2 regions of the Pseudoalteromonas marina genome follow, and region 2 is predicted to be linked to the other one. Evidence: predicted binding sites of a transcription regulator. Region 2 holds the regulator's gene; the other holds the start of a gene.
What was found. The regulator NrdR, encoded in region 2, represses ribonucleotide reductase genes. The targets are predictions, from matches to a motif close to AAACACNANATNTNGTGTTT.
Positions count from the first base shown of each region.

Region 1 (15,844 bases), on a different contig from region 2:
CGAATACCTGGGGTAACTAATTTAAAATGCTCACCAAGTTCAGCCTTTAAAACATTCGCTTCTTGAGCAGAACAAACAACACCATCAAGGCCTGCTTCCTTAGCTAGTTTTGCAAGGTATATTACCTGCTCCTGTGGTGATTTGTTTATACCTAAGCGTTTTAATTCTGGTTCATCCATACTTGTTAACACAGTTACAGCAATAAGAATTGGTGCTCTATCTCCAAATTCTTCTAAAGCAAGTTTTGCTTTGTGCATCATTTCATAACCGCCTGACGCATGAACATTTACCATCCAAACGCCCATTTTTGCAGCAGCTGTAACTGCCTTTGCAACTGTATTAGGAATATCATGAAACTTTAAATCTAAAAATACATCAAAACCAAGTTTAATTAACTCTTTTACAAATTCAGGGCCAAAGTAAGTAAACATTTCTTTGCCTACTTTTAATCGACAAGTATCGGGCGAAAGCTGTTTTACAAATGCTAATGCTGTTTCTTGATCGTCGTAGTCTAAAGCGATAAGCACTTTTTTTGAATTTTCGAAAGACATAGTTATCCTAATCTATAGCAGTAAAGAGTTTTTATATATTCAACTTAGTTATCAAGGCGAACTTACACAAAGTGAGTAAGGAGGTTTAATTAGTATATAGATGCTAGTTAAACTTCTAGTCGAATTTGTAAGGGCATTACAATAATTAAGTATTTAGGGGTTATTAAAATCCGTCTAAACCTCTACTTGGGACAATGGTTTCCCAATGTTTACAAGAAGGGCAATTCCAATAAATAGTATAACTTGTGAAGCCACAATGCTGGCATTGAAAATCAGGCTTAGTAGCAATATATGACGTTACAAGGCTATCAATTTCATTAAGTACTTCTTTTGTATTTTTATTTTGGTCACCCATTAGCTGCAGTAAAAAACTAAACCCCCTGATCGTTGGTTGTCTTTTTAAACTGTCAGTTAAAAAATCGAAAGCTTGTTTTGTATGACCTTGCTCTAAAAGAGCTTGGCAATGTTTTATTTTTATAAGAACACCACCCTTCTCTAGTAAATCGTTTACTAACTCATGAAATTGATGCGTTAAATTTAGTTGCTCATAACTATGCGCCAGATCATCAATGAATAAGGGGGCAAACAAAGTAAACTGGCAAATAAGTTCACGCCAATAGTATATCGCTTTAACATAATCTTCTTTAGAAAAAGCGATAACACCTAGCTCATACAAAGGCCGAACGGCTTTGTAGTTTAGGCTAATTGCTTTTCGCATAATTTGAGGAGTACTGTCACTAAGGGCAGACTCACAATAAAAATTCGCGATAGCCTTAAATTGTTGCTCTTTAGAGAATAATTCGCTGTGAGATTCAAACATATTAATGCCTTTATCCCACTCACGAGTTTGCGAGTATAAGGTAATAATAGGATCGAGAGCTTCTACATGGCCGGCCTTGACCAACCAAACCAAATGCTCTTCTGCACCATCTAGCAATCCAGCCATTATATAATCTTCGGCTAATTCTAAGCGACTAGTAGCGGCTTGCTGCTCACTCAAACTTGGGTGTTTTAGGAGCAGTTCATGGATTTTGATTGCGCGGTCTAATTCGCCTCGGCGACGAAACATAGTGGCAAGTGTAGAGTAATGTTCAACTGAATCCGCTGCAACCTCTAGTAAATTTATTAAGTGTTCTAAACCTTGATCTTCTTCACGGTCTAATAGAAACTTAAGCCCTTTACTGTATTCAGAAGTTATTTGACGATTAAGTTGGTGAGCATGATTTTTAGCACTGTTTTTACCCATAATCCAACCGTAGCCGGCTGCAACAGGTAGTAGTAAAAACAAAAGCTCAATCATAATTAGGTGTCTTTATTAACGTCAAGCTTGTTTTTATTTTTCTCAGGCGCTAACTGTTTTTTCAAACGGTAATTTTGCCACTTTAATTGAGAGAATAGCTTAAAGCTTATAAAACAACCTATTAGAACACCTAACAAAAAGCAGATACTTATTATTACAGCTAAAGGCAGAGTATTACTGGCTATAATATAATTTACTTGTACTAACTGCGGGTTTTGTGACCCTAATACAAATGCGCTAATTAGGCACAGCGCTACCAGAATAAATTTCAATACCTTGAACAAGTAACTACTCCGTTATATTAACTAGGCAATGCTCGCATTTACGCGGTCGCGTAATTCTTTACCTGGTTTAAAATGAGGTACGTGCTTTCCATCTAACTCTACTGTATCGCCAGTTTTAGGGTTACGACCTGTGCGAGGAGCGCGGAAATGCAAAGAGAAACTACCAAATCCTCTGATCTCTATTCGATCTGAAGAAGATAATGAACCGGCCATTTGTTCTAGAATTTCTTTTACAGCATTTTCAACATCTTTCACTGGAACGTGTGCGTGTTGTTCCGCAAGTGTTTCTATCAATTCTGACTTAGTCATAGCGTTTCCTTAATAAAAAGATATAGGAAGGGCAAAAGTGCCCTCCCAACTAAAAACTAATTATTTATTAGTCTTTTTGTGCATTTGCGAAAGCAGCTGCCATTGCGTTTTCAAACACTGGCTCTTCTTTCTTAAGCTTCTCTAGTACTTCTTTCTCTTCTGCTTCGAAAAGAGCTTTAACAGATAAGCTTAAAGTGCGGTTCTTACGATCAACACCAACGTATTTAACTTCAACTTCGTCGCCTACAGAAACAACAGTAGTTGCGTCTTCAACGCGCTCTTGAGCGATATCAGCTACACGGATGTAACCTTCAACGCCTTCGATAAGTTCAACAGTTGCGCCTTTCGCATCAACTTCAGTCACTTTACCTTTAACAATAGCACCTTTTTTGTTTGCATCAAGGTAGTTATTGAACGGGTCAGCTTCGATTTGCTTAACACCTAGAGAGATACGTTCACGCTCTGGGTCAACTTGCAATACGATAGCAGTGATTTCGTCGCCTTTCTTGAATTCACGTACAGCTTCTTCGCCAGGTGTGTTCCAAGAAATATCTGAAAGGTGTACAAGACCGTCAATACCACCGTCAAGACCGATAAAGATACCGAAGTCAGTGATTGATTTGATCTTACCAGTAACTTGGTCGCCTTTGTTTTGTAGACGAGCAAATTCCTGCCAAGGATTAGCAATACATTGCTTAAGACCTAGAGAAATACGACGACGTTCTTCGTCGATTTCAAGAACCATAACTTCAACTGTGTCACCTAGTGAAACAACTTTTGAAGGGTGGATGTTCTTGTTAGTCCAATCCATTTCAGAAACGTGTACTAGACCTTCAACGCCTTCTTCGATTTCTACGAAGCAACCGTAATCAGTAAGGTTAGTTACACGACCAGAAAGTTTAGAACCTTCTGGGTAACGACCAGCGATAGCTGCCCATGGATCTTCACCAAGCTGTTTAAGGCCTAGAGATACACGAGTTTTATCTTTGTCGAATTTAAGAACTTTAACTGCGATTTCGTCACCAACATTAACGATTTCTGAAGGGTGCTTAACACGCTTCCACGCCATGTCAGTAATGTGTAGTAGACCATCAACACCACCAAGGTCAACGAACGCACCGTAGTCAGTAAGGTTCTTAACGATACCTTTAACTTCTTGACCTTCAACAAGGTTAGCAAGAAGCTCTTCACGTTCTTGTGAGTTTTCTGATTCGATAACTGCACGACGTGAAACAACAACGTTGTTACGTTTTTGATCAAGCTTGATTACTTTAAATTCAAGCTCTTTGCCTTCAAGGTGAGTTGTGTCACGTACTGGACGAACATCAACAAGTGAACCAGGTAGGAAAGCACGGATTGAATCAACTTCAACAGTGAAACCGCCTTTAACTTTACCGTTGATAACACCAGTAACAGTCTCTTGCTCTTCACAAGCTTTCTCAAGACGGATCCACGCTTCGTGACGCTTCGCTTTCTCACGAGAAAGGATAGTTTCACCGAAACCGTCTTCGATTGCATCTAGTGCAACATCTACTTCGTCGCCAACAGCAACTTCTAGTTCACCAGCAGCATTTTTGAACTGCTCTGCAGGGATAGCACTTTCTGATTTAAGACCAGCATCTACAAGTACAATGTTGTTCTCAATTGAGATTACTGTACCTTTAACAATAGAGCCTTGCTCTGCTTCAAAACCCTTTAAGCTTTCTTCAAATAACTGCGCAAAATTTTCTGACATACGAATATACGTCTCATATATTAATACCAATAAGCAACCATGCTGCATGGGGTTGTTAAAATAGCACTGGCATCCTGCTGGTGCATAAAATGTGTTTAACTTCGTTTAGGAAGTTTACCTTCAGAAATAGCTGCATCTAAAAAAGTAATAACTTTATCAAACACTTGCTGTGCATTTAGCTCGCTAGTATCGAGTTCAATTGCATCTTCTGCAGGCACAAGCGGTGCGACGGCGCGATTCATATCACGGTCATCACGAGCTTGAATGTCCTCTAATAGACCACTTAGTGTAACATCAAGCCCACGCTCATTCAACTCAACAAAGCGTCTACGAGCACGCTCTTGTGCGCTCGCTGTCAAATAGATTTTTAATGGCGCATCTGGGAATACAACAGTACCCATATCACGGCCGTCTGCTATCAAACCATTTTCGGTTCTAAAAGCGCGTTGACGCCTTAATAGCGCTTCACGAACACGAGGAAGAGCTGCTACTTTTGATGCAGCTGCGCCCACTTCTTCATTACGAATAGTGGTTGTTACGTCCTCTCCCTCTAGAATAACTTTTCCAGCATTAGTTTGGCTATCTACCAAAAACTGCACGTCTAAATTTGCAGCCAGTGGTACAAGTGCCTCTTCGTTATCTAATGCGATTTGGTGATGAAGTGCTGCAAGGGATAAAACGCGGTAAATTGCACCACTATCCAATACATCCCAACCCAACTTATCGGCTAACAAACGACAAACAGTTCCCTTACCAGAACCACTTGGGCCATCAACGGTGATCACGGGCATTAATAACGCCTGCATTTAAACCTCCTGCAATGCACACCTAAATAAACCGCGACATTATACGTCAGTTATTAAAATATATCTGCTATTAGTGTGTAACTTTTTATAAATAGTTATAAAAAGCCTATTCACTCACTGATGCTAATACATTGAAAAACGTAGGAAATGTTTTATAGGTACACTTAGGGTCATTGATTGTTATAGGCTTTCCGCCCACTGCAACCATGGCAAAACACATCGCAATCCGGTGATCATCGTAAGTATCAATAGCGACATCGTTAAATGTTAATGGCGGAGTTATTTCAATAAAATCCTCCCCCTCAACAACTTTTGCACCTACTTTACGAAGTTCTGTACTCATAGCGTAAAGACGGTCTGTTTCTTTTACACGCCAATTATAAATATTACGAATAGCTGTGGGACCTTTAGCAAATAAAGCAACGGTAGCCAACGTCATTGCAGCATCTGGAATGGCATTGGCGTCTATGTCGACCCCTTTTAACTCGCCTTTCCTCACAACTAAACGTTCATCGTACCAATCGATTTGTGCACCGACTTGTTCCATCACCTTCGCAAAGCCAATATCACCCTGAACCGATTTAGCACCCACACCTTTAATTTCAATCTCGCCACCAGCAATGGCTGCGGCTGCAACAAAATAAGAAGCCGATGATGCGTCACCTTCAACCATTATGCGTTCAGGTGATTTATACTGTTGGCCACCTTTTACTTTAAATAGTGAATAGTCTGAATGTTCAACGGTAATACCAAAACGCGCCATAACCCCTAAAGTAATATCAATATAAGGCTTAGAGACCAATGTGCCTTTAATTGTAATTTGCGTATCACCACTGAATAATGGAGCTGCCATTAATAAAGCGGTTAAGAATTGACTTGAAATACTGCCATCAATTTCAACTTCGCCACCATTAATTTGCCCACCAACAATTTTAAGCGGTGGGTAGTCTTTGTGCTTTGTATAGGTAATATCACCACCAAGGGCTTGAAGCGCATCAACTAAGTGCCCTATTGGGCGCTCTTCCATGCGTGGCTCACCGACTAACTCATATTCACCTTTAACAGCAGCTAAAACAGCTGTTAACGGACGATATGCTGTACCCGCATTACCTAAAAATAAAGGTTCATTAGGTTTTTTGAACTCACCACCAACACCATGAACAGTTGCAACTGTTCGGTCTTCATTAAGTGTTACTGTTACACCTAAAAGCTCTAATGCTCCCAACATGTGACGAATATCATCACTATCGAGTAAGTTCTCTACAACGGTTGTTCCGCTAGCCAGAGCAGCCAGCAATAAAATACGATTAGATAAACTTTTTGATCCAGGCAATGTCACAGAGCCGTTAACACGCGATATTGGTTCTAAACGAAGTTGCTCCATTAGCTATTCTCCTTCGCAAAAGCTGCCATGAAATCAACAAGCGCTTGTACGCCTTCAAGTGGCATTGCGTTATAAATACTTGCGCGCATACCGCCTACTATTCTGTGCCCTTCAAGCGCTAATAAACCAGCTTCTTTAGATTGTGATACAAACTTTTCATTTAAGCTTTCGTCATTAAGCCAAAATGGGACGTTCATACGTGAGCGGCAATGCTTGGCTACTTTATTTGAATAAAAAGGAGACTCATCAATAAAATTATAAAGAAGTTCAGCCTTAGCGATATTCTGAGCTTCCATTGCTTTTACACCACCTTGTGCTTCTAACCATTCAAACACTTCTGCAGCTAAGTACCATGCAAATGTGGGTGGTGTATTAAACATACTGCCCTGCTTCGCTTCGAGTGCATAATCTAAAATACCAGGCTTAGCTAAACCTTCACGCTCAAGTAATGTTTTGCGCACAATAACGATAGCGATACCTGATGGACCGATATTTTTTTGCGCACCAGCGTAAATTAAATCAAATTTATCTACATCAATTTCGCGCGATAAAATTGTTGACGACATATCAGCAACAATTGGTGCCGTTGGGTGACTTGGTACCTCAAAAATTTCTAAACCATCTACGGTTTCGTTCGGACAATAATGAATATATGAGGCATCTGCAGGTAAAACCCAATCAGCTACATTTTTAATTGAGAATTTTCCATCTGCATCGTTACGTACATCAACACTGGTTGTTGAAGTAAACTTGTTAGCTTCGTCTGTCGCGCTTTTAGACCACACACCATTTTCGCAGTAGATAGCTTTTTTATCTGCTTGATGAAGATTGAGGGGCACTGCACTAAACTGACCGCGACCACCACCATGCATAAATAAAACTTCAAATTCATCACTAATATTCATTAAGCGTCTTAAGCTTGCTTCACATTTTGCAGTTAATGCCAAAAATTCTTTACTACGGTGGCTAATTTCCATTACAGAAACGCCCATGTCTTGCCAATCTAAGAATTCTTTTTGTGCTTTTTGCATTACCGCTTGCGGAAGCATAGCCGGCCCTGCACAAAAATTATATTTACTCATTACCTTTGCCTCATTCCAGTAATTTATACACTCAACATGAAAATATTAAATCCACGCTGTATTAATTTTTTTCAACAACATTAAAAAAAGCGGCCAAGGCCGCTTTTTCAATCTCAATTATTCTGAAGGAGGATTATCATCCACGACTTCATCTATAACTGTATCAACTGTTTCAACGTCTTCAGTATTGATTAAGTCACTTTCTGTAACTTCAATTTCTTCTATACGTTGTAAACCAACTACTTGCTCTTCGTCAATAGTTCTGATCAAAATAACACCTTGTGTGTTACGACCAACCGTTGAAACTTCGTTCACACGAGTACGCACTAACGTTCCGCGATTTGAAATAAGCATTATTTCGTCGTTGTCATCAACTTGAACAGCACCTACTACAGCACCATTACGCTCACTCACCTTAATTGATACAACACCTTGTGTTGCACGACTCTTAGATGGGTAATCTTCAAGTTGAGTCCGTTTACCATAACCATTTTCAGTTACAGTCAATATTGCGCCATCAGTTTTTGGCACGATGAGCGATACAACACGTTGCTCGTCGGTCATTTTAATACCGCGTACACCCGTTGCCGTTCTGCCCATTGGACGAACACCCTTGAAACGAATTTCTGGGTTACCTTCTTCGTCTAATACTGGGTTTCCATTTTCATCAACAACAGCAGATTCTTCAGCTTCTTTAAAGCGAACAACCTTACCCGCATCGGTAAACAACATTATTTCGTTGGTACCGTCAGTAATATCAACACCAATTAAGCTATCACCCTCATTTAGGTTAACGGCAATAATACCGCTAGCACGTTGACGGCTGTAGGCTGTTAATGGTGTTTTCTTCACTGTACCAAATGCTGTTGCCATAAAGATGTATTTATCTTCTTCGTACTCACGTACTGGCAATATAGCGGTAATACGTTCGTCAGCCTCTAAAGGTAATAAGTTTACAATTGGCTTACCGCGTGCTGCACGACTTGCTAGTGGTAATTGATATACTTTTAGCCAATATAAACGCCCTGCTGTAGAGAAACATAAAATAGTATCATGCGTGTTTGCAACTAAAAGACGTTCAATAAAATCCTCGTCTTTCATTTTTGTTGCAGATTTACCTTTACCACCACGACGCTGCGCTTCGTAATCAGATAACGCCTGATACTTAACATAACCTTCGTGAGAAAGCGTAACAACTACGTTTTCTTCAGTTATTAGGTCTTCAAGGCTGATATCATGCGCGGCTGCATTGATTTCAGTGCGGCGCTCATCACCATATTGCGCCTTAATTTCAACTAACTCGTCACGAATTACTTCCATTAAGCGCTCTGGGCTTGCCAGTATGTGTAACAGTTCAGCAATTAAATCAAGCAGTGTTTGGTATTCACTTAAGATTTTTTCGTGCTCAAGACCTGTTAGCTTGTGTAATCGTAAGTCAAGAATCGCTTGAGCTTGTTGCTCAGAAATAAAGTATTGGCCGTCGCGTATACCTAAATCATCAGCTAACCAATCTGGGCGAGCAACGTTAGCCTCACCTGCTTTTTCAAGCATTGCTTTAACATTACCTAATTCCCACGAACGTGCAGTTAACGCAATTTTTGCCTCTGCTGGTGTTGGAGACTTACGAATAAGTTCAATAATTGGGTCAATGTTGGCAAGTGCAATTGCTAGACCTTCTAGCATGTGTGCACGGTCGCGCGCTTTACGTAAATCAAATACTGTACGACGAGTTACTACTTCACGACGGTGAATGATAAACTCTTCAAGCATTTCTTTTAAATTAAAACACTTAGGCTGGTTATTGATGAGTGCAACCATGTTCATACCAAACACTGTTTGTAACTGTGTTTGTGCATATAGGTTGTTTAGAATCACTTCACCTACGTCACCACGTTTTATCTCAATAACGATACGCATACCGTCTTTATCTGATTCATCACGTAGTGCACTAATGCCTTCAATTTTTTTATCTTTAACAAGCTCCGCTATTTTTTCAATTAAGCGCGCTTTGTTAACTTGATAAGGGATTTCATGAACAATAATTGTTTCACGACCCGTTTTTTCGTCTGTTTCGATGTCAGCACGTGCACGCATGTACACTTTGCCACGACCCGTTTGATACGCTTGTTCAATCCCTTTTTTACCGTTAATGATTGCGGCTGTAGGGAAATCTGGACCAGGAATGTAATCCATTAACTCAGTTATGGTTAAATCTGGATTAACAATTAATGCTAAACAACCATTGATAACTTCAGTTAAGTTATGTGGTGGGATGTTTGTCGCCATACCTACGGCAATACCAGAAGAACCATTTACAAGTAAATTAGGTACCTTCGTTGGTAAAACGTCAGGAATTTGCTCTGTGCCATCGTAGTTAGGAACGAAATCAACCGTTTCTTTCTCAAGATCCGCTAATAACTCATGAGACATTTTAGCCATACGTACTTCGGTGTAACGCATAGCAGCAGCTGAATCACCATCAACAGAACCAAAGTTACCCTGGCCGTCTACAAGCATATAACGAAGTGAGAATGGCTGTGCCATACGAACTATCGTGTCATAAACTGCGCTATCGCCGTGTGGGTGGTATTTACCGATTACATCACCGACAACACGTGCCGACTTTTTGTAAGGCTTGTTCCAATCATTACTAAGCTCGTTCATTGCAAACAAAACGCGGCGGTGAACTGGCTTTAAGCCATCACGTACGTCTGGTAATGCACGTCCTACAATTACACTCATTGCGTAATCTAAGTAGGAGTTTTTTAACTCGTCTTCAATATTGACTGGCAGAATTTCATTGGCGAGATCAGTCATTTGATATCACATTCCTTCAGTAGCAGCTCTTAATAACCCAGTATTAGGTTTTAAAGAGTATTGTTATTATTACTAACAGACATGCTATCACAATTAATTTTAATTTACAGGCGCAAAACTTTGCGATTTATCAATTTAGGCCTATATAATGGCCTCAGATTGACGAGGAAGTATTTTATGACCGAACATCAAAATGTAGATCACGCAGAAATAGCAAAGTTTGAAGCCATCGCAGAGCGTTGGTGGGATTTAGAGGGTGAGTTTAAACCTCTTCACGAAATTAATCCGTTACGCCTAGATTTTATTGCAAATAAAACGCAAGGTTTATTTGATAAAGAAACACTCGATGTTGGCTGTGGTGGGGGTATTTTAAGCCAAAGTATGGCACGTATGGGGGCAAAGGTAACAGGTATTGATATGGGACAAGAGCCTTTGACTGTCGCTAAATTACACAGCCTAGAAACGGGTGTTAATGTAGATTACATAAAAATACCCGCAGAACAGTTTGCTGAAGAACACCCTGAACGATTTGACGTTGTTACCTGTATGGAAATGCTCGAACACGTTCCAGACCCTGCTTCAATTATTCACGCCGTTGCCAAACTTGCAAAACCTGGCGCTGATGTTTTTTTCTCTACCCTCAATAAAACACCGAAAGCTTACTTGTACGCGATTGTAGGTGCTGAAAAACTATTAAAAATGGTTCCTGAGGGAACTCACGATCACAAAAAGTTTATTAAACCGGCGCAGCTAATTGCGTGGGCCGAGCAAGCGGGCTTAAAAGTACGTGCAAGCTCAGGACTTTCGTATAACCCCTTCTCTAAACAATACACACTTAATAATGATGTTAGTGTTAATTATATCCTTCATTTTGAGAAGTTGGTGTAATGATGAGCGCAGGTTCATCATTAGAACTTTATCAATATGATGCGTTTTTGTTTGATTTAGACGGCACCTTACTCGACACAGCTGACGATTTAGGCGCTGCACTTAATAGTGTACTACGAGCAAATCAAATTGCCGAAGTAACAAGCGAAATATATCGCCCAGCGGCTTCTAATGGTGCGGCAGCTTTATTGGAAGCGGGTTTTAAAGAATTGTGGCCCTCTCTTGCACAAGCACAGTTGATAAAACAATTGGTCGATAGCTATGCCCAAAACATTGCGAAATACACCCAATGCTTTGCCGGTATTGAACCACTACTGATCTCACTTGATCACAAAAAGATCAAATGGGGGATCATGACAAACAAGCCTGGGTTTTTAACTGAGCCGCTTGTCGCTGCGATTCCCGCTTTAAAAAATGCGGCAGTTGTTATTAGCGGTGATACGCTTGAAGAAGCCAAACCTTCTCCTCTACCTTTACTTCATTGCGCAAAACTAATGGACGTAATACCAGCTCGCTGTTTATACATAGGTGATGCCGAGCGAGACATACAAGCTGGTAAAGCAGCAGGTATGCCTACAGCTACTGCTCTGTGGGGGTACATTCCAAGCGATACAGAAGCACTTACTTGGAAAGCTGATTTTAACTGGCGTAGCCCTATTGACGCATTTAACCATATATAGTGCCCATTTTAGATATAAACACTATATATTGTGATTGTGTTAGTTTTTACGCAAAGCTTGATGATAAAAAAAGCAGCCGAAATTTATTTTCAAAATGTGTAAATTTAGTCGATCCTGAGTTGATTTTTAAAAATTTCAACTTCAATGAATGATCAAAGGTTAATGCCTACTAACACAAATACGTTATCCCAACGTTATCCACAAATAGGGGCAATTATGCCCCTTGCAAATCAACTCAGACCACACTATCTTGTGATCTCTAAATTGAACAACACCAGATATTGTGGCCAAATGTTATTCAATTAAATTTACCTCATTGGGTAAAACTTATAAAAAATGAGCACTACTTCTCTTTTTGAGACGTACAACTTTGGTCAAAAATACATTATCCCCAAGGAATACAGGCAAAGCTATGAACCAACAGTTATCTGTAAGCAAACGTGACGGGCGCAAAGAGCCTCTTGATCTTGATAAGATCCATCGCGTTATAGAATGGGCCGCCGAAGGTTTAAATAACGTTTCGGTTTCACAGGTTGAATTAAAGTCACATATTCAATTTTATGATGGTATTCGTACAAAAGATATTCACGAAACGATTATCAAAGCGGCTGCCGATCAGATTTCTAAAGAATCACCTGACTACCAGTATCTTGCTGCGCGTTTAGCTGTATTCCACTTACGTAAAAAAGCATACGGTCAATTCGAGCCTCCACGTTTATTTGATCACGTAACAAAAATGGTGAGTGATAAACGTTACGATGCTCACTTACTTGCTGATTATACAGAGCAAGAATTTGACGAATTAGATGAATACCTTGACCACTCACGCGATCTTAATTTTAGTTACGCTGCAGTTAAGCAATTAGAAGGTAAATACCTAGTTCAAAACCGTGTAACGGGTGAAATTTATGAAAGCGCACAGTTTTTATATATTTTAGTGGCTGCAAGCTTATTTGCAGATTACCCACGAGAAACACGAGTTTCATACATAAAACGTTTTTACGACGCGGTATCCTTATTTAAAATTTCATTGCCTACGCCAATCATGGCTGGTGTACGTACGCCTACTCGTCAATTTAGCTCTTGCGTACTTATTGAATGTGGCGACAGCCTTGATTCAATCAATGCAACATCGTCAGCTATTGTAAAATACGTTTCTCAGCGTGCTGGTATCGGTATTAATGCTGGTCGTATCCGTGCATTAGGAAGCCATATTCGTAATGGCGAAGCATACCACACTGGTTGTATCCCTTTTTACAAGCACTTTCAAACAGCTGTTAAGAGTTGTTCGCAAGGTGGTGTTCGCGGCGGCGCAGCAACCCTATTCTACCCGCTATGGCATTTAGAAGTAGAGAACCTTTTAGTTCTTAAAAATAACCGTGGTGTTGATGACAACCGTGTTCGTCATTTAGATTACGGCGTACAATTTAATAAGTTAATGTATTCTCGTTTGATTAAAGACGATTACATCACGTTATTTAGTCCATCAGACGTGCCAGGTCTTTACGATGCGTTTTTTGAAGATCAAGACGAATTTGATGCCTTATATGTTAAATACGAACAAGACGAGTCTATTCGTAAAAAGCGTATTAAAGCCATTGAATTGTTCTCTGTGTTTGCACAAGAACGTGCAAGTACTGGCCGCATATACTTACAGAATGTAGATCACTGTAATACACATAGCCCGTTTATAGCGAAAGTTGCGCCAATACGTCAGTCTAACTTGTGTTTAGAAATTGCATTACCGACTAAACCACTTAACAACGTTAACGACGAAGAAGGCGAAATTGCATTATGTACATTGTCTGCTTTCAACCTAGGTGCGCTTGAGTCTCTAGATGAACTAGAAGAGCTTGCGGAGCTAGCAGTACGTGCACTCGATAACTTACTCGACTTCCAAGACTACCCAGTACCAGCTGCCAAAAACGCAACGATGGGACGTCGTACGTTAGGAATAGGCGTAATCAACTATGCCTACTACTTAGCTAAAAATGGTAAGCGTTATTCAGACGGCAGTGCAAATGCACTCACACATAAAACATTCGAAGCTATTCAATACTACTTAATGAAAGCGTCAAACGAGCTTGCAAAAGAACGTGGTGCATGTCCTAAGTTTAACGAAACAACGTATTCTCAAGGTATTATGCCTACAGATACGTATAAAACAGACTTAGATAAAATTTGTGATGAGCCACTGCACCTTGATTGGGATACACTGCGTAAAAGCATACAAGAACACGGTATGCGTAACTCAACACTAAGCGCATTAATGCCATCAGAAACGTCATCGCAAATCTCGAACGCAACAAATGGTATCGAGCCACCACGCGGTCACATTAGTGTTAAAGCAAGTAAAGATGGTATTTTAAAACAAGTTGTACCTGAGTACGAACGTTTGAAAGACAACTATGAGTTACTTTGGGACATACCTTCTAATGATGGTTACTTACAGCTTGTCGGTATCATGCAAAAATTTGTTGACCAAACTATTTCTGCAAACACAAATTATGATCCAAATAAATTTGAAGGCGGTAAAGTACCTATGAAAGTCTTATTAAAAGACTTACTTAGCGCCTACAAATTGGGGGTCAAAACTCTTTATTACCATAATACCCGTGATGGCGCATCTGATGCACAAGACGACACTCCAGAAGTGGAAGATGACGATTGTGCAGGCGGCGCGTGTAAAATATAGTCGTTAATTTTATCTTAAGCGGGCATGCAGCCCGCTTTGTTCTGATAGTTTTTTGAGTGATAAACATGTCTTATACTACTTTTAGTCGTAATCATAATAACCAAATGCAAGAGCCAATGTTTTTTGGCCAGACCGTTAACGTATCGCGTTACGATCAACAAAAATATCCTATTTTTGAAAAGTTAATTGAAAAGCAACTGTCTTTCTTTTGGCGACCAGAAGAAGTAGATGTGAGTAAAGACCGTTTAGATTTTCAGGCACTACCAGAGCATGAAAAGCACATATTTTTAAGTAACTTAAAATATCAAACACTGCTTGATAGTGTACAAGGCCGCTCTCCTAACGTTGCGCTACTACCTATCGTGTCTATCCCAGAACTTGAAACCTGGATAGAAACGTGGGCATTTAGTGAAACAATTCACAGCCGTTCATACACCCACATTATTCGTAACGTAACACAATCACCAGAGCTTATCTTTGATGACATCGTTAGCAACGATAAAATTAGCGAGCGCGCTGATGCAGTAACAACTTATTACGATGATTTAATTAACTCTGTTTCACTTTACAACCTTTACGGTGAAGGCAAGCATGAAATCAACGGTAAAACAGTTGTTGTAAACTTATTCGAGCTAAAAAAGAAACTTTACCTCGCTATGATGTCGGTAAACATTCTTGAAGCAATTCGTTTTTATGTCAGCTTTGCTTGTTCATTTGCATTTGCTGAGCGTGAACTTATGGAAGGTAACGCTAAGATAATTAAACTAATTGCACGTGACGAAGCACTTCATCTTTCGGGTACACAGCATATTTTAAATATCATGCAAGACGGTAAAGACGATCCAGAAATGGCAATCGTTGCAGCTCAATGTCGCGATGAAGCAATTAAAATGTTTGTACAAGCTGCTGAGCAAGAGAAAGAATGGGCAGAGTACCTATTCAAAGATGGCTCTATGATTGGCTTAAACAAGCATATTTTATGTCAGTATGTTGAATATATTACTAACGCACGTATGACTGCTATTGGTTTGCCAGCCCAATTTGAAAACAACAGTAACCCTATCCCATGGATCAACTCATGGTTAGTGTCTGATAATGTTCAGGTTGCGCCACAAGAGGCAGAAATTAGTTCATACCTTGTAGGTCAAATAGATTCACAAGTTGATGCAGCTGAATTTGGTGATTTTGACTTATAATGAATAACGAAACGACTGCAAGTGTTACACTTGCAGAAAACAGCCAGCGCATTGAATATAGCCCTGGCTGCCCTTCTCTTTTACACTGCTTAGAATCTCAAAAAATAGACGTTGCTT
Region 1 is NZ_AHCB03000005.1:1,509,233-1,525,076, forward strand. Features, by position in the region: gene pyrF (orotidine-5'-phosphate decarboxylase) at 1-551, opposite strand, end outside; gene lapB (lipopolysaccharide assembly protein LapB) at 715-1,851, opposite strand; gene PMAN_RS07035 (lipopolysaccharide assembly protein LapA domain-containing protein) at 1,854-2,135, opposite strand; gene ihfB (integration host factor subunit beta) at 2,157-2,444, opposite strand; gene rpsA (30S ribosomal protein S1) at 2,512-4,179, opposite strand; gene cmk ((d)CMP kinase) at 4,275-4,985, opposite strand; gene aroA (3-phosphoshikimate 1-carboxyvinyltransferase) at 5,092-6,369, opposite strand; gene serC (3-phosphoserine/phosphohydroxythreonine transaminase) at 6,369-7,451, opposite strand; gene gyrA (DNA topoisomerase (ATP-hydrolyzing) subunit A) at 7,569-10,268, opposite strand; gene ubiG (bifunctional 2-polyprenyl-6-hydroxyphenol methylase/3-demethylubiquinol 3-O-methyltransferase UbiG) at 10,446-11,156, shown strand; gene PMAN_RS07075 (HAD-IA family hydrolase) at 11,156-11,836, shown strand; gene nrdA (class 1a ribonucleoside-diphosphate reductase subunit alpha) at 12,249-14,531, shown strand; gene nrdB (class Ia ribonucleoside-diphosphate reductase subunit beta) at 14,597-15,727, shown strand; gene yfaE (class I ribonucleotide reductase maintenance protein YfaE) at 15,727-15,844, shown strand, end outside.
Region 1: a site for NrdR is predicted at 12,106-12,125, ahead of nrdA (class 1a ribonucleoside-diphosphate reductase subunit alpha). Genes of this name have one in related genera too.

Region 2 (15,844 bases):
CACCAGCAATTGGACCAAAGGCATCATTTATACGGCTAAAGTTATCTAAATTAATAATAACCAGTACAAGTGATTTCCCTTGGGCCTGTAATGACTGTGAATTACGTTGAAAATGCTCAATATCTTTTGGTAATTGATCAAACAAGAAACGACGGCTACGCAAGCCTGTAAGCTCATCGGAGTGGCTTACAAGTTTAAGTTGTGAGTTAACTTGCCCAAGCTTATCATTCGCTTGTCGAAGCTCTAACGTACGCTCTGTAATTAAACCTTCAAGCACTTCTTGTTTTCTGCGTTCTTGCGCTTTAAGCACCCAAAATACTAAGTAAAGAAGTAAAATAAAGCCACTGGTGATCAGTAACCTAAAGTAAATTGTTTCATCAAACCGCTCTGGCACAATAAACCCATATTCTACGTATTGCGCCTTTGACCAATCTTCACCTTGGCGTTTTGCCTCTAACTGAAATAAAAATGCCCCAGCTGGTAAGTTGGTATAAATAGCCTCGCGGCGCGTGTTTGCATAACGCCAATCATTGTCCAAACCACTTAACTGATACCTAAACTCAATACTGTTTGGCGCATAATAGTCTATCGCCGTATAGGTTAGTGTTATGTCTCGCTCGTCAGTTTCTAAAGTCGGCTTTTTACCTAGCGCAGCTGTTGTTAAATTACGCTCAGGAGTTGTAATTGTTTCAATAGTTGGTTTTAACGACAGCACCCCAAATAGCTCTACATTTTTAGGTATCTCAACAACACCTTGTAGGCTCGGATACCACATTGAGCTTCCCATATTGACAACTGCATCATGGCCTAAACCACTACAACACTGGTTAGCTTTGCCATCAAGCTGGCGATCGAATGACGAAATCACCTCTTCTACTTTTAAACTTTCTATGTTTGTTTTGAACTGCTCCGCTGGCATTCTGTAAACACCTTTCATGGTGCTAACCCACACGTTATTTAATTTTTCGTCGTACTCTAAGCTAAATATAGAGCCATACGGTAACCCATTTGCGGCATCAAGCTGTCGCCATTGGCCCTGCGTGCTTCGGTAAAATAATCCATCATTAAGCGAGCCTATTAAAATACCCACGCCATCAATATGCAAAACACTTGTAATATAAGCACTTTCAAGTGAAGTTTGATCCCCGACCTTTTCGATACCGCGATCAGTAAAGTAATACGCACCTTTACTGGTACCTATGACACCAAAGTTTCCTTTGTCTAGTACATAAGTTATAAATTTGCTGCCTAAAAAGGCGTTATAAGCAAAGGGAGTTAAACCTGCAAAGTTGAGCCTGTAGAGCCCACGGCCTGTGCCAATCCAAAACCCGCCTTTACTAGAGCGACTTATAGCAAAAACGGGATTATCACGCAGTGCACGCCCAGGCACACTAAAGAGTTTATCGTCTTCGTATACGAACAACCCTCGCCCAGTGGCGATGTATACGCGCTCTCCATCAAACTGTAAATCGTGTACTGAGGCACGTCCATACTGACTACTTGGAATTAAGTTAATATAACTTTTATTCAAGTCAAAATAACCAACACCACTTTTATTAGCGACCCATAATTTACCATCTGGAGCTTGGCTCAGCGCCATAACCGCTTCAGTCATTTGTGAAACAGCAGCGTGCCTTTCTACTCGCCCTTCGTGAGCAAGCCACAACCCTTCACTGAAGCTTGCTAACCAAATATTATTTTTATCATCTCTAAAAATATCAGCAAACCAAATACTTTGATCTAGCTGGCTCGGTTCAACCCATTGCCATTGGCTGGATTTATCTCTGAATAACAAGCGCCCATAAGTGGAAATCCATAAACCACCATCGCTATCACTCATAAATTTATACACAGCAGAGTTATTCGCGTTGGGTAATGGAAAGGGCCTTAACTCGTCGTCTAAATCTAAAAAGTAAGCGCCTAGCTCTGAAGCTAAATATAAATTCCCATTTAAAAATGCAAGATCATGAACGATCGTTTGAGCTAAACGCTCGGGTAACGATATTTTAGCAGTAAGCTCTAAACGTAGTTTGGCAAAATCGGAGGAGTTTTTAGTTAAGCGTAACAAGTGACGATCGTTTACAAGCCAAATACCTTCTGGCGAAAGCGCCATTTGGCTCACTGAACCCACTATTTGAGTTATAACGGTTGCATTAGCCGTTGGTAAAATGGCTTTAGATTGACCGCGTAAGTTAACTTGACCACGACCAACGTAATATAACCCGTTTGCGGCTATCCAAGTGCCCCCTTTGGAGTCTTCAAGAATATCCCTTACAGGGCCTTTAATGTTAAATGCCTGCGCTGCAAAGGTCGCTGGATTAATAACCACTAAACCACTTCTAGTACCAACCCAAAGTAATCCATTCGAATCGATTAAAAGCTTATTAATGCCATTGCTTGGTAAAAAAGCGCTATTTTGGGTATTGTAGTTTGTAAACGTAGTGCCATCAAAGCGGCTCAAACCAAACTGTGTGCCTAGCCAAATGTAGCCTTGCTGATCTTGCACTACGCTTTTTAATGATTGTGACGGTAACCCGTCTTTAATATTCCATTGTTTAACAACATAGTCAGTAATTGAAGCCCCACTTGGCATTGCGCACAACATCAGTACACACACCAGTAAAAATCGCATCATACGCTGCCACCTAGTTAAACTAATCAAATATAAACACTAAAAGGGTAGTAAACCTGCTTTTATTAATGCTTGCAAACAAATCAATGAAAAAATACCCGCTAACACGTCATCCGCCATAATCCCAAAGCCACCATGTACGCGTTTGTCTAACATACGAATCGGGCCTGGTTTTGCAATATCAAAAAAGCGAAAAAGTAAAAAGCCAACTAATAAAGTTTGCCAATTTAATGCTGCACCTATCATGGTGATGTAGTAGCCAGCGACTTCATCCCACACAATAGCAGGATGGTCATGCACACCCAGATCATCAGCTGTTTTACCGCATGCCCAAATACCAAATACACTTATCACAACTGCAAATACTATTTGTAACCAGATTGGATAATGCATTGTTATAAATATAAATGGCAATGCTGCAAATGTGCCAAATGTACCCGGCGCTTTTGGTGCAAGGCCAGTACCAAACCCTAAACCAAAAAACTGGTGTGGGCGTTTTAAGTTAAATAATCGGTTTTTATTCAAACCTGCTCCTTTGTAAAATGCTCAAAGCCCTGTTGCTCAAAGTTAAACATTTCACCATTTTGTAAAAGCTCAATCTTACCGTTACCGCTTTTTATCTGCCCAATACAGGTAATATCCACACCATATTGGCTTAGCTTTAAATCAAGCATACCTTTATTGTTATCTGGAACAGTAAAAATTAATTCATAGTCATCGCCGTAGCTAAGAATAAACGGTAATTGCTTATTAAAATCTAAGCTTGCTTTCATTGCCTCTGATGTAGGAATACTCTCAACATTAATCTCTGCATTTACTTGCGACATTTCAAGAATATGTGTTAAATCGGCAAGTAATCCATCTGATACGTCAATAGCTGACGTTGCAAGCCCACGGATGACTTGACCCGCAGCAACGCGCGGTGTTGGGTAGTCAAATCGATTGTTTAAGTATTCTAAATGCGTTGGATCTATATTAATACCTTGCTTACGTGCTTCAATAGCAAGACCCGCGTCCCCTAAAGGACCCGTAACATAAATCCAATCACCTACCTTTGCACCACTTCTGCGTAGTGCCTTACCTTCCGGCACGGTACCTTTTGCACAAATAGTAATGGTAAGTGGCCCCTGAGTGGTATCGCCACCAATAATTTGTACATTGAAGTATTCTGCAATTTCATGCATGCCTTCAGTAAATTCTGCAATCCACTGAGAATCTATTGTCGGTAACGTTAGTGCAACAGATACCCACGTAGGTTCAGCACCCATTGCAGCTAAATCACTTAAATTAACAGCAAGCGCTCTATGCCCCAATGCGCGAGGAGAAATATCTTCAAAAAAGTGCACGCCTTCAACCAAAGTATCGGTTGTGACTGCAAGTTGGCAGTTTTGTGGAACAGTGACAAGCGCGCAATCATCCCCTATACCTAGGTTAACATCACGACGAGAGATACCACGACCTTTAAAGTAGCGGTTAATTAATTCAAATTCCTTCATACACAAAAAAGCCGACCTATGCCGGCTCTCCTTTTAACGGTTATATAAAGTAAATCTCTGAAAGCAAAGTCAGAGAAAAATACTATTACTTGCGTAAATGCTTTACAGCTTTATCAAGTACACCGTTTACAAATTTATGACTATCTTCTGCGCCAAATATTTTGGCAAGCTCAATACCTTCGTTGATAGCAACTTTGTAAGGTACATCTTCACGGAACTTAAGTTCGTAGCTGCTTAAACGTAAAATTGCTCGCTCAACCATATCTAAGTCATCAAATGGACGCGTTAAATGAGGTGATACTGATTCATCAAGTAGCTTGTAATTTACAGCTACACCTGAGGCTAAATCTTTAAAGTATTCAACATCAATTTTAGTAACATCGTTTTCGATCAACATTTGTTGCTCGATGTCGGCAATTGCATTACCGCTTAATTGCCAAGAATAAACGGCTTGAAGTGCTAAGATACGTGCTTTACGTCTTGCTGCTGGTTTCACAAAAATTCCTTAAACTTAAATTTTATCTAACACATTAACCATTTCAAGCGCACCCAAAGCAGCTTCGCCGCCTTTGTTACCCATTTTGGTACCTGCGCGCTCAATAGCTTGTTCAATGCTTTCAGTGGTTAATACGCCAAATGCAACCGGTATATCATACTCAAGTGATACTTGCGCAAGACCTTTGTTTGACTCGCCAGCAACTAGGTCAAAGTGTGGTGTTCCACCTCTGATCACTACGCCTAAAGCGATGATTGCATCATACTCTTTTTTTGCTGCAACGCGTTTTGCCGCTAAAGGTAATTCAACTGCACCCGGTACATAAATCACAGTAATGTCGTCATCAGATACACCACCGGTACGTTTTAGCTCATCAACAGCACCTTCAAGTAGGCTGCTACCAATAAAGTCATTAAAACGAGAAATGACAATGGCAAATTTTTTGCCCGGTGCGTACTTATTACCTTCAATAATTTTCATTTGATAACCCTAAAAATAAGTTCAAGCGGTTGCGATTGCGCAAAAATTGCTGCGCATCATACCATAATAATAATAAAATAGCCTAGTTTAAGCGTTTGCCTATTGTGGCTCAATGTAATCAATAACTTCTAAATGAAAGCCCGAAAGTGCATGGTATTTTTTAGGGCGACTCATTAATCGCATTTGCTCAATTCCTAAATCTGCAAGAATTTGTGAGCCTACACCAACAGTACGAGAAGTACCTTGAAATTTACGCGGTGTAACATTTTCACCAGCATCCGCAGCAGCAAATGCTTTAACTGTTGCTTCAAGCTCTTCAGTACTTTCTTGTTTACCTAAAATGACTAGCACACCGTCATTTTTAGCTATGTATGCCATTGCATCCGATAAGCCCCAGCTTCTGTCTGCGCTTCTATCCGAAAGTAAAATATCGTTAAATGTACTTTGTAAATGCACACGCACCAAGGTTGGTTCTTGCGCTTTAATTTCACCCTTGAGTAGTACGTAGTGTAACTGACCGTCAATCGTGTCTTTGTAAGTGACTAAGTCAAATTCACCATGCTCTGTTGGCAGTTTACACTTAGCCACTTTTTCGATTGTGGTTTCGTTTAAATTGCGGTATTCAATTAAATCAGCAATTGTGCCAATTTTAATGTCGTGCTCTTTAGCAAAAACTTCTAAATCAGGGCGGCGTGCCATGGTGCCATCAGCATTTAAAATTTCAACAATAACAGAAGACGCTTCAAGCCCTGCTAAACGCGCTAAATCACAACCGGCTTCTGTATGACCTGCACGTGTTAATACACCACCTGGCTGTGCCATAATCGGAAAAATATGACCCGGCTGTACAATATCGCTAGGAACAGCACCTTTAGCGATAGCTGCTTGTACCGTGCGTGCTCTATCTGCTGCTGATATACCTGTGGTTACGCCTTTTGATGCTTCTATCGACATAGTAAAGTTAGTTGAAAACGCAGCGCCATTATTTTTAACCATTAAAGGCAAGTCTAGTTGCTCACAACGCTCTTGTGTCATCGTTAAACAAATTAAACCACGGCCATGAGTAGCCATAAAGTTAATTGCTTCTGCGCTAATATGTTCCGCAGCAATGATTAGATCACCTTCATTTTCTCTGTCTTCATCGTCCATTAAAATAACCATTTTACCGGCTTTAATGTCATCTATAATTTCTTGTGCGCTGTGTAAATTCATAAATTCGCTCATGTAAGTTGTCAGTTTCGTTATTTAATAAAGCCCGCTTTTGCGAGTAAGCTCATTGATATATCTGCGCCGGTTGGCTGCTCTGCGCCTTTGATAAGACGCTCTAAATAACGTGCAATTTGATCGACTTCTAAATTAACTTGAGTGCCTACTTTAAAGTCGGCAATCGTTGTTTGACCGCTGGTGTGCGGCACAATTGTTAATTTAAATTTATTACCTTCAACAGCGTTAACTGTCAGGCTTATACCATCAATACATACCGACCCTTTGTACGGTATGTATTTCATTAAATTTTCATCGGTTGTCAGCCAATATTCAGTAGCTCTTGCATTAGCTGTAATCGCCGTTATTGTTGCAATACCGTCAACATGGCCAGACACTAAATGTCCACCTAAACGCGAAACCGGTTGCATTGCTTTTTCAAGGTTAACTGTTTGCCCTATTGAATAATGTGCAAAACCAGTTAAATGAATTGTTTCGTTAGATAAATCAGCGCTAAAACCATCAACATGTTTATCAACTACCGTTAAACACACGCCATTTGTTGCAATACTGTCACCTAGCTTTACGTCACTCATATCAAGGTCGGCGCTTTGAATACGAATGGCTAAATCGCCTTGTTTTTTTTGTAATAAAGCAATTTTGCCTGTGGCTTCTATTATCCCAGTAAACATAGCGCTACTCTTCTTTGTTAAATGATTTTAATGCGTGCGTTTTTAACGCGTTGATACGTAAATCGTCACCAATACGAACACACTCATTAAAAGATAAATCGATAGTATCTTGCATACTCGTCAATTCAGGGAAGTTTACTAAACTTTTAGCATCATAACCCATCAGTTTTGGTGCGATATAAAAAACATACTCGTCAATTAAATCAAGCTCGGTCATTTTCCCCGCAAGGGTTGCCCCAGCTTCCAGCCATATATTATTAAACTGATGCTTTGCTAGTGTTTGTAATACATCGGTTAAATCAACCTTACCCTGTTGCTCGCGCACCGCTATGTGCTTAACAAAATGCGGCCACTGCATTGAATTATCAACCTTGGTAGTAAATATAATTACCGGGTGCGCTATTTTAAATAGCGCAAGGTCAGGTGTTAATCTGTTTTGCGAGTCTATTATAACACGCACCGGCTGACGTAGCGGTAAGTTGGTTGGTAATGAATACGGTAACTCACTTGGTCGAACATTGAGTTTTGCATTATCAACAAGAACCGTATCGGCCCCCGTTAAAATGGCACAGCTTTGAGCGCGGTATAGCTGCACATCTTTTCGTGCAGCAGGGCCTGTGATCCACTTACTTTTTCCGTTTTTTAGCGCTGTTTTGCCGTCTATACTGGCTGCTAATTTACAGGTTACGTAAGGAAGCCCTTGCTCCATACGCTTAAAAAAGCCAAAGTTTAATGCGCGAGCCTCATGTTCAAGCAACCCATGAGCAACTTCTATTCCGGCGTCACTCAGTATTTTAAGGCCTTTACCTGCCACTTGCGGGTTGGTATCAACCATGGCAGCAATCACCTTTTTAATACCAGCGGCCTTAAGTCCTTCAGCACAGGGTGGCGTGCGCCCGTAATGGCTACAAGGCTCAAGTGTTACATAGGCAGTTGCACCCTGTGCTTTTTCGCCGGCTACAGCAAGTGCATTTACCTCTGCATGTCCTTGCCCTGCCAATTGATGAAACCCTTCACCTATTATTTGATTATCTTTTACAAGTACACAGCCAACATTCGGATTAGGTGTTGTGGTAAACCGACCTTTTTTAGCAAGCTCAATAGCACGCGCCATATATAGCTTATCGTGCTCGGTAAATGCTGATTGGCTGCTCATGCTTATTCCCCTAAGCGGGCAATTTCTTCGCCAAACTCTCGTATATCCTCAAACGAGCGATATACTGACGCAAACCTTACATAAGCGACTTTATCTAACTTTTTAAGCGCTTCCATAATGCATTCACCCACCAAATGGCTTGAAATTTCTCGCTCCCCCGTTGCGCGTAATTGCGACTTTATTATATTGACTACTTCATCAACTTGTTCTGTGCTGACGGGACGCTTCTCAAGTGCACGATTTAAACCATTTAGTAACTTATCTTCGTTAAATGGTTCGCGACTGCCGTCTTGTTTTACAACACGCGGCATAACCAGCTCTGCCCCTTCAAACGTGGTGAAGCGTTCATGGCAATCGTTACATTCACGACGGCGGCGAACTTGATGGCCACCGCCAACAAGGCGGGAATCTATAACTTTGGTGTCTTTTGCTGTACAAAATGGGCAATGCATAACTAAAGGTATCCGTTTTAAAAACAAAAAAGCCGCTAAAAAGCGGCTTTTATAATAGCATGATTGCTTATGTGATCTAAATTACCGTTTTACTTTATTAAGCGTAAACAGGTAGTTTTGCACAAATTGCTTTCACTTTTTCTTTTACTTGTGCTTGAACAGACTCATCAGCAATGTTGTCTAGTACATCACAGATCCAGCCAGCAAGCTCTTTAGATTCAGCCTCTTTGAAACCACGGCGCGTGATTGCAGGAGAACCAATACGTAAGCCAGACGTTACAAATGGAGAACGCGGATCATTAGGAACTGAGTTTTTGTTAACCGTAATGTTCGCATTACCTAATGCTGCATCAGCATCTTTACCCGTAATATCTTTATCGATTAAATCAAGTAAAAACAAGTGATTGTCTGTTTTACCAGAAACAACTTTGTAGCCACGCTCTTGTAATACGCTAACCATTGCTTGCGCATTTTTAACAACTTGTGTTTGGTATTCTTTAAACTCTGGTTGTAAAGCTTCTTTGAATGCCACTGCTTTTGCAGCAATAACATGACATAAAGGACCACCTTGGCCACCAGGGAATACAGCACTGTTAAGCTTTTTGTAAATTGCTTCGTCACCACATGCAGAAATAATTAAACCGCCACGAGGGCCCGCTAATGTTTTATGCGTTGTAGTAGTAACAACATGTGCAAATGGTACTGGGCTTGGGTAAACACCCGCAGCAATTAAACCTGCAACATGCGCCATATCAACAAACAAGTAAGCATCTACTTTGTCTGCAATTTCGCGAAACTTAGCCCAATCAACAATACCTGAATAAGCAGAAAAACCTGCGATAATCATTTTTGGCTTGTGCTCTAGTGCTAACGCTTCAACTTGTGCGTAATCAATTTCGCCAGTCTCTTCGTTTAGGCCATACTGAATCGCGTTATATGTTTTACCTGAAAAGTTTACGTGTGAACCATGAGTTAAATGGCCACCGTGTGCTAGGCTCATGCCAAGTACTGTATCAAGCGGGCTTAATAAGGCTTGGAAAACAGCGGCATTGGCTTGCGAACCTGCATGCGGCTGAACGTTTGCGTAGTCAGTACCAAACAATTCGTTTGCGCGGTCAATAGCTAATTGCTCAACCACGTCTACGTGCTCACAGCCACCGTAGTAACGTTTGCCAGGGTAACCTTCCGCATATTTGTTAGTAAGTTGAGAACCCTGTGCTTCAAGTACGCGTGGGCTACAGTAGTTTTCAGATGCAATTAACTCAATGTGCTCTTCTTGACGTGATGTTTCTTTACTCATCGCGTCAAATAACTCTGGATCAAAGTCCGAAATATTCATGCTACGTTCTAACATTGGGGGCTCCTGGGCAACGTGTATGGTATTTTTTAGAGGCTATATTGTACGCTTAAAACCGCACTTTGCCTACGTTCTTAAGTTGAGGATATTTAATCAGGGATTGAAACTATTTCACACCCTTTTTAAGATGATATTTTTAAATAACTTACATAATTATTTTAAATGTTTTTTATTATTTACATTTAATTAGTTAATTAACAAAGCTATTTCACGGTTTAAAATGTGCAAAAAAGCGGCCATAGCCGCTTTCGTGTTTACTTAATATTTAAGCTAACTTAGCCAGTATTTCTGTACGCAAAGCGTCGTAATCGGCGTTTATGTCGCTTGCAAGACATGGTTTAGCCAATGCGTCGCTCAATGGCTTTGGCATATCAAGTTCAATATTTAGTATACCTTCTACACTTTCTTTAAATTTAGCTGGATGTGCAGTTGCTAAAAAGATCCCCGCAGCACCCGGAGCTCGGTTATTAACTAAACCTTGATAGGCAATTGCTGTATGTGGCTCTGCAACATACCCTGTTTGATGAATATTTTTCATCACCGTTTGGGTGTTTTCTTCATCAACACTAATTGAGTAAAAGTCGTCGTAACTAAACCAGTTGTTGTCCAACATAGTTTGCACACGTGGCCAGTTATTCGGCTTACTCACGTCCATCGCATTTGAAAGCGATTCAAGCGTTGCATTAGGCAACCAATTTTTATCAAGTATAAAACGAGGAACGGTGTCGTTTTGGTTGGTTGTTGCACTTAACTTTCCAACTGGCAACCCTATTACAGCGCCAATCATTGCAGCGCATACATTACCAAAGTTACCACTTGGTACAGAAATATGCGCTGTTGCACGCTTTTCTTTTGGCAGTTGTGCAATCGCTTCAAAGTAATAACACACCTGAGCGACTAAGCGGCTTATGTTTATCGAATTTGCTGAATTTAAGCCAAGCGTAGATTTAACTTCATCATCTAAAAACGACTTCTTAACAAGTTCTTGGCAATCGTCAAAACTGCCATCAACCGCGTAACAATGAATATTGCCACCTAAGGTAGTAAATAGCTTTTGCTGAGCAAGTGAAATTTTTCCTTTGGGATAAAGAATAACCACATCAATGTTTGGTTTATTGTAAAATGCGTGTGCAACCGCTGCACCAGTATCACCTGATGTTGCTGTTAAAATAGTCACCTTTTCACCTTGGTTAAACTGGGCTAAGCATTCAGCCATAAAGCGCCCACCAAAATCTTTAAAGGCAAGCGTAGGACCATGAAATAGCTCCAAACAATAGGTGTTTTCTTCTACCTCGACTAACTTAACAGGAAAATTAAACGCATTTTTAACCATGTCGGCAACAGTGCTACTTGGCAACTCATCACCTATTAAATGTGATAAAATTTTGCTACTGCGCGTAACAAAATCCATATCAAGTAATGCGTCAACATCAGTCATAGGCGCTAACGATTCAGGAAAAAACACACCTTGGTTACGCCCAAGTCCTGTTTTTACTGCTTCAACAAACGACACTTTTTGTGAGTTATCTTTTAAATTATGTAATTGCATGACTTCTAATCCTATAAAACATTTAATTGACGCGTGCCGTCGTTATCTAACTTACAAATATGGCAAAAACCTTGCTCATTTATGTAATTATCCTTTAACCATTTAGCGCATTGTTCGGCTGCTTCAAGTGTTTTACATACAGTAAATAAGGTAGGCCCTGCGCCTGAAATACTAACTACCTCAGCTCCAAGTGCGGGTAAACTTGCTTTCGCCTCGCTAAAACCAGTAATAAGCGGTGCACGGTAAGGTTCTGCTATTTCGTCTTTCATTATGCTTAATGCATCGTCAAAACGTGCTGTTAATAACAAGCTACTAAAAGAGGATAAACGCTGCGCAAACTCAACGCTTGCATGCATGCTAAGATCTTTTGGCAAAACAGAACGCGCTTTTGCTGTATTAAGCGAAAAGCCTGGAAACGCCGCAACGTAATACCAGTTTTCATCAACAGGTAGTTCTATAGATTTATTAGGAATTAAATCGCCAGTTAGCTGCAAACCGCCTAAATAACACGGCGTAATATTATCGTAATGGCGTCCGCCACTTACAACGGCTTCAAAATCTGCCATCAACTCAATTAGCTGTACTTGACTTAACTGTGTTTTTGCAAACTTATCAAGCGCTGCAAATGTAGCAACCACCGAACAAGCGCTCGATCCTAATCCAGAACCAATTGGCAGGTTTTTTTTAAGCTCTAGCTTTACCGTAGGCATATCTGGTGCGACATGAGCTCTAAAGTGCACTAGACACTGATAAGCTAAGTTCTCTTTCGCATCGCTTGGTAATTTATGAGCATATTCGCCTGAACAAACAAACTCATCACAAGGGGCTGCGCTAACAAGTGCTACATCCCCCAATAAACTACCATCAATTGGCGCAAGAGCAGCACCTAGCGCATCAAATCCAACTGCAAAATTACCAATAGATGCAGGCGCATATACTTCAATCATTTTCGACTCCTAGCGCGATAATGTTTTTAAAACGTCTGCAAATACACCTGCAGCAGTTACTTCAGAGCCAGCGCCGTAACCACGAATTACAAAAGGACGTGGTTGGTAGTATTGACTTAAAATTGCAAGCGCATTTTCACCATCGCGAATAACATTAAGCGCATGTGATGAATCAACCGCCTCAATACCTACTTTACAGTGGCCTTCTTTAATTGTGCCCACGTAACGAAGAACTTTTCCTTCACTTGCCGCTTGCTCAATACGTGCGTTAAAGTCAGTGTCTAAGCTAGGTAGTTTTGCCATAAACTCATCAATACTGTCTCCTTCGGCAAACCCTTGTGGTAATACCGACTCTACTTCAATGTCGGATAGCTCTAATTTCATACCGGCTTCACGCGCAATAATTAACAACTTACGCGCAACATCAGTTCCCGATAAATCATCACGAGGATCTGGCTCTGTAAAACCACTTTCTTTTGCTTTAATGGTTGCCTCTGACAGTGATAAACCATCTTGCAAAGCGCCAAACATGTATGACAATGAGCCCGATAAAATACCGCTAAATTCAAGTAATTCATCTCCTGCACCAAATAAAGACTGCAAATTATCGATAACAGGAAGGCCTGCACCTACGTTTGTTTCGTATAAAAACTTGCGGTTATTTTTTTGTGTAGCAGCAATCAAATCTTGGTAATACGTATATGAGCTGGTTGTTGCCTTTTTATTGGCTGCAACAACATGAAAACCCGCATTTAAAAAGTCAACATATTGCGCTGCAAGTGCATCAGACGATGTACAATCCACCAGCACAGGATTAACTAAATGGTTTTGCTTAACAAATTGCTCAACGAGTTTTAGGTCAAATGACTGCTCTGATACTGCTAATTTTTGCTGCCAATCACTAAAGGCGATACCCTCGCTATCAAGATGCAACTGACGAGAGTTAGCAACGCCGTACAAATTAAGTTTAATGTTACGCTTTTCAAGCCATGCTTGTTGGCGCTCTAATTGAGATATCAGTTCTTGCCCTACTAAGCCACACCCTAGTAAAAACACATCAATTGAAGGTACATGCGTGAAAAAGTTCTCATGGCATATTTTCACTGCGTCGTTACATAACTCACCGTCAATCACAGCTGAAATAGCACTTTCAGTAGAATCCTGTGCAATTGCCACAATGTTTACTTGTGCTTGAGAAAGGGATGCAAAAAACTTAGCGGCTAAACCACGATGTGCCCGCATATTATCACCCACAAGCGTTACTATGGCTAAATTACGCTGTACTTGAACAGGCTCAATTAAACCTGCTTGAGATTCAAGCTCAAACGCTGTTTGTAAAGCCGTTAAAGCAAGGGCTAAGTCGCTCTCATGTACACAAAAGCTAATGCTAAATTCACAAGACGATTGCGTGATCAACACTATAGATACGTTATCGTGAGCAAGCGCATTAAAAACTTTAGAGGCCATGCCTACTTTGCCTTTCATTCCTGGACCCGAGACAGTCAGCATAGCTAAATCTTGCAGGCTTGAAATTGCTTTTACAGGCTCGTCTGATGAATAGTCATTTCCGATTAGCGACCCTTGGGCATCAGGGTTATGCGTATTTTTTATTTCACACGGCACGCCCGCTTTGGCACAAGGCAAAATAGTTTTTGGGTGAAGTACTTTAGCACCAAAGTAAGAAAGTTCCATTGCCTCTTTGTATGACAAAAAGTCAACTTTAGTGGCTTTTTTAATATAACGAGGATCTGCGCTATAAACACCATCAACATCAGTCCAAATTTGGCAAACATCTGCCTCTAAACACGCCGCTGCAATAGCCGCTGAGTAATCAGATCCATTGCGCCCAAGTGTTGTAAGCTCGCCTTTATCATTGCTTGCTGTAAAACCGGGCATAATATAAATCGTGGCTGGCTTTTCTTTTAATGCCGCTTGAAAATGCGCTTTACTTGCAACTAAATCAACTTCAGCATCAATAAAACCACCTGTTGATGCAACGCAACTTGTCGCCTCTAAATAAACCGCTTTATGTGAGTTCAATAAGCGCTGCATAAGCGACACACTTACTCGCTCGCCAAAGCTTATAACAAACGCACGCACTTGATCGGGGCAGCACTTAATTAAAGATACACCATCAAGCTTATTTTTTAGTTCTTCAAAATTTGGCCAGTGGTCAATTGGGCCATAGCCTTTTTCCACGGCTGCTTTTAGCTCGTTACAACGACTCGTTAAAGCCTCCCATAAAGAGCTAAAGTCTTGGCCTTGTTCTGCCGAACTCGCTAGAGCAACTAGTGAGTCGGTCATTCCACCGGGCGCCGATAATACCAAAAGCATTTCATCTTTTAATTGTGCTTTAACTAATTGAGCTACCTGCTCAAGGCAGGCAAAGTCGGCAAGTGATGATCCACCAAATTTTAAAACGCGCATTGTTTATGTTCCTCATCCCATAAAACGAAAAAAGGCCTGTGTTCTAAGTGAACACAGGCCTTTAAATTTGTTGCACCGACCTATGCCACTATCCAGAAAGAATGGTGGTTGTAATAATAATGGTCAGTACGCGATTAATTGTTTTCATGGGGTAAGACTGCCTTAACAAAGGCTATGCTGTCAAGTGCAAATTAAAAGATAAAACAGCCTTTTTCGATATAAAAAAACCTAGTGAATGCCAAATTTATGCAAAATATTGTCCATTCTTGTTTTATCTATTGGTTTATTAATAAAATCGATAGCACCTAACTGAGCTACACGTAATTTCATTTTCTCTTGTATATCAGCAGAAATAACAAGTACAAAACACTCAATCTTGTTTGTTTTTATGTATTCAAGAACGCCAACGCCGTCAATCTCAGGCATAGTTAAATCCAAACATAACAAATCAAAGCGGTTAGTTTTTAGTAATTCAATAGCTTGTGCGCCATTTGTAGCTTGCTGAATATCTGCATCTATACACTGTTGCAAACATCTGATTACTTGTTTTCGTGCAACTGTTGAGTCATCACACACTAAAATAGAAAAATTCATATTATAAAACTACTAAATAAGCATAATTAATGTCGTTAAGGGCGGCTGTCGTTGGTAAGCTCATACCCCAGTGCAATAGTACCTATATTTACAACATAATACCTGGGCTTTTTGTCCACATTTTGTAACAATCTATTATTGAATAAACTTAACAAGCCAAAAGGGATAGTTTATTATTACTTGAAAGTATAAAAAACAAACAAAAACTAGTTAATCAATAATATACAAACACTCTTAAGCAGTTAGTATGTGGCAAACAAAAGCAAAAATCAGCCCTTATTTATCATAAAATAAATCATTTATTATTTGTTTTTAAGCATTTATTGACTAAATTTTAAATAGTAGTGTAAATACTTAATTATA
Region 2 is NZ_AHCB03000007.1:12,645-28,488, forward strand. Features, by position in the region: gene PMAN_RS11245 (ligand-binding sensor domain-containing diguanylate cyclase) at 1-2,635, opposite strand, end outside; gene PMAN_RS11250 (phosphatidylglycerophosphatase A family protein) at 2,672-3,157, opposite strand; gene thiL (thiamine-phosphate kinase) at 3,154-4,128, opposite strand; gene nusB (transcription antitermination factor NusB) at 4,214-4,624, opposite strand; gene ribH (6,7-dimethyl-8-ribityllumazine synthase) at 4,640-5,104, opposite strand; gene ribBA (bifunctional 3,4-dihydroxy-2-butanone-4-phosphate synthase/GTP cyclohydrolase II) at 5,204-6,316, opposite strand; gene PMAN_RS11275 (riboflavin synthase) at 6,346-6,999, opposite strand; gene ribD (bifunctional diaminohydroxyphosphoribosylaminopyrimidine deaminase/5-amino-6-(5-phosphoribosylamino)uracil reductase RibD) at 7,004-8,155, opposite strand; gene nrdR (transcriptional regulator NrdR) at 8,158-8,607, opposite strand; gene glyA (serine hydroxymethyltransferase) at 8,705-9,961, opposite strand; gene thrC (threonine synthase) at 10,230-11,513, opposite strand; gene thrB (homoserine kinase) at 11,525-12,460, opposite strand; gene thrA (bifunctional aspartate kinase/homoserine dehydrogenase I) at 12,470-14,887, opposite strand; gene PMAN_RS11310 (response regulator) at 15,116-15,481, opposite strand.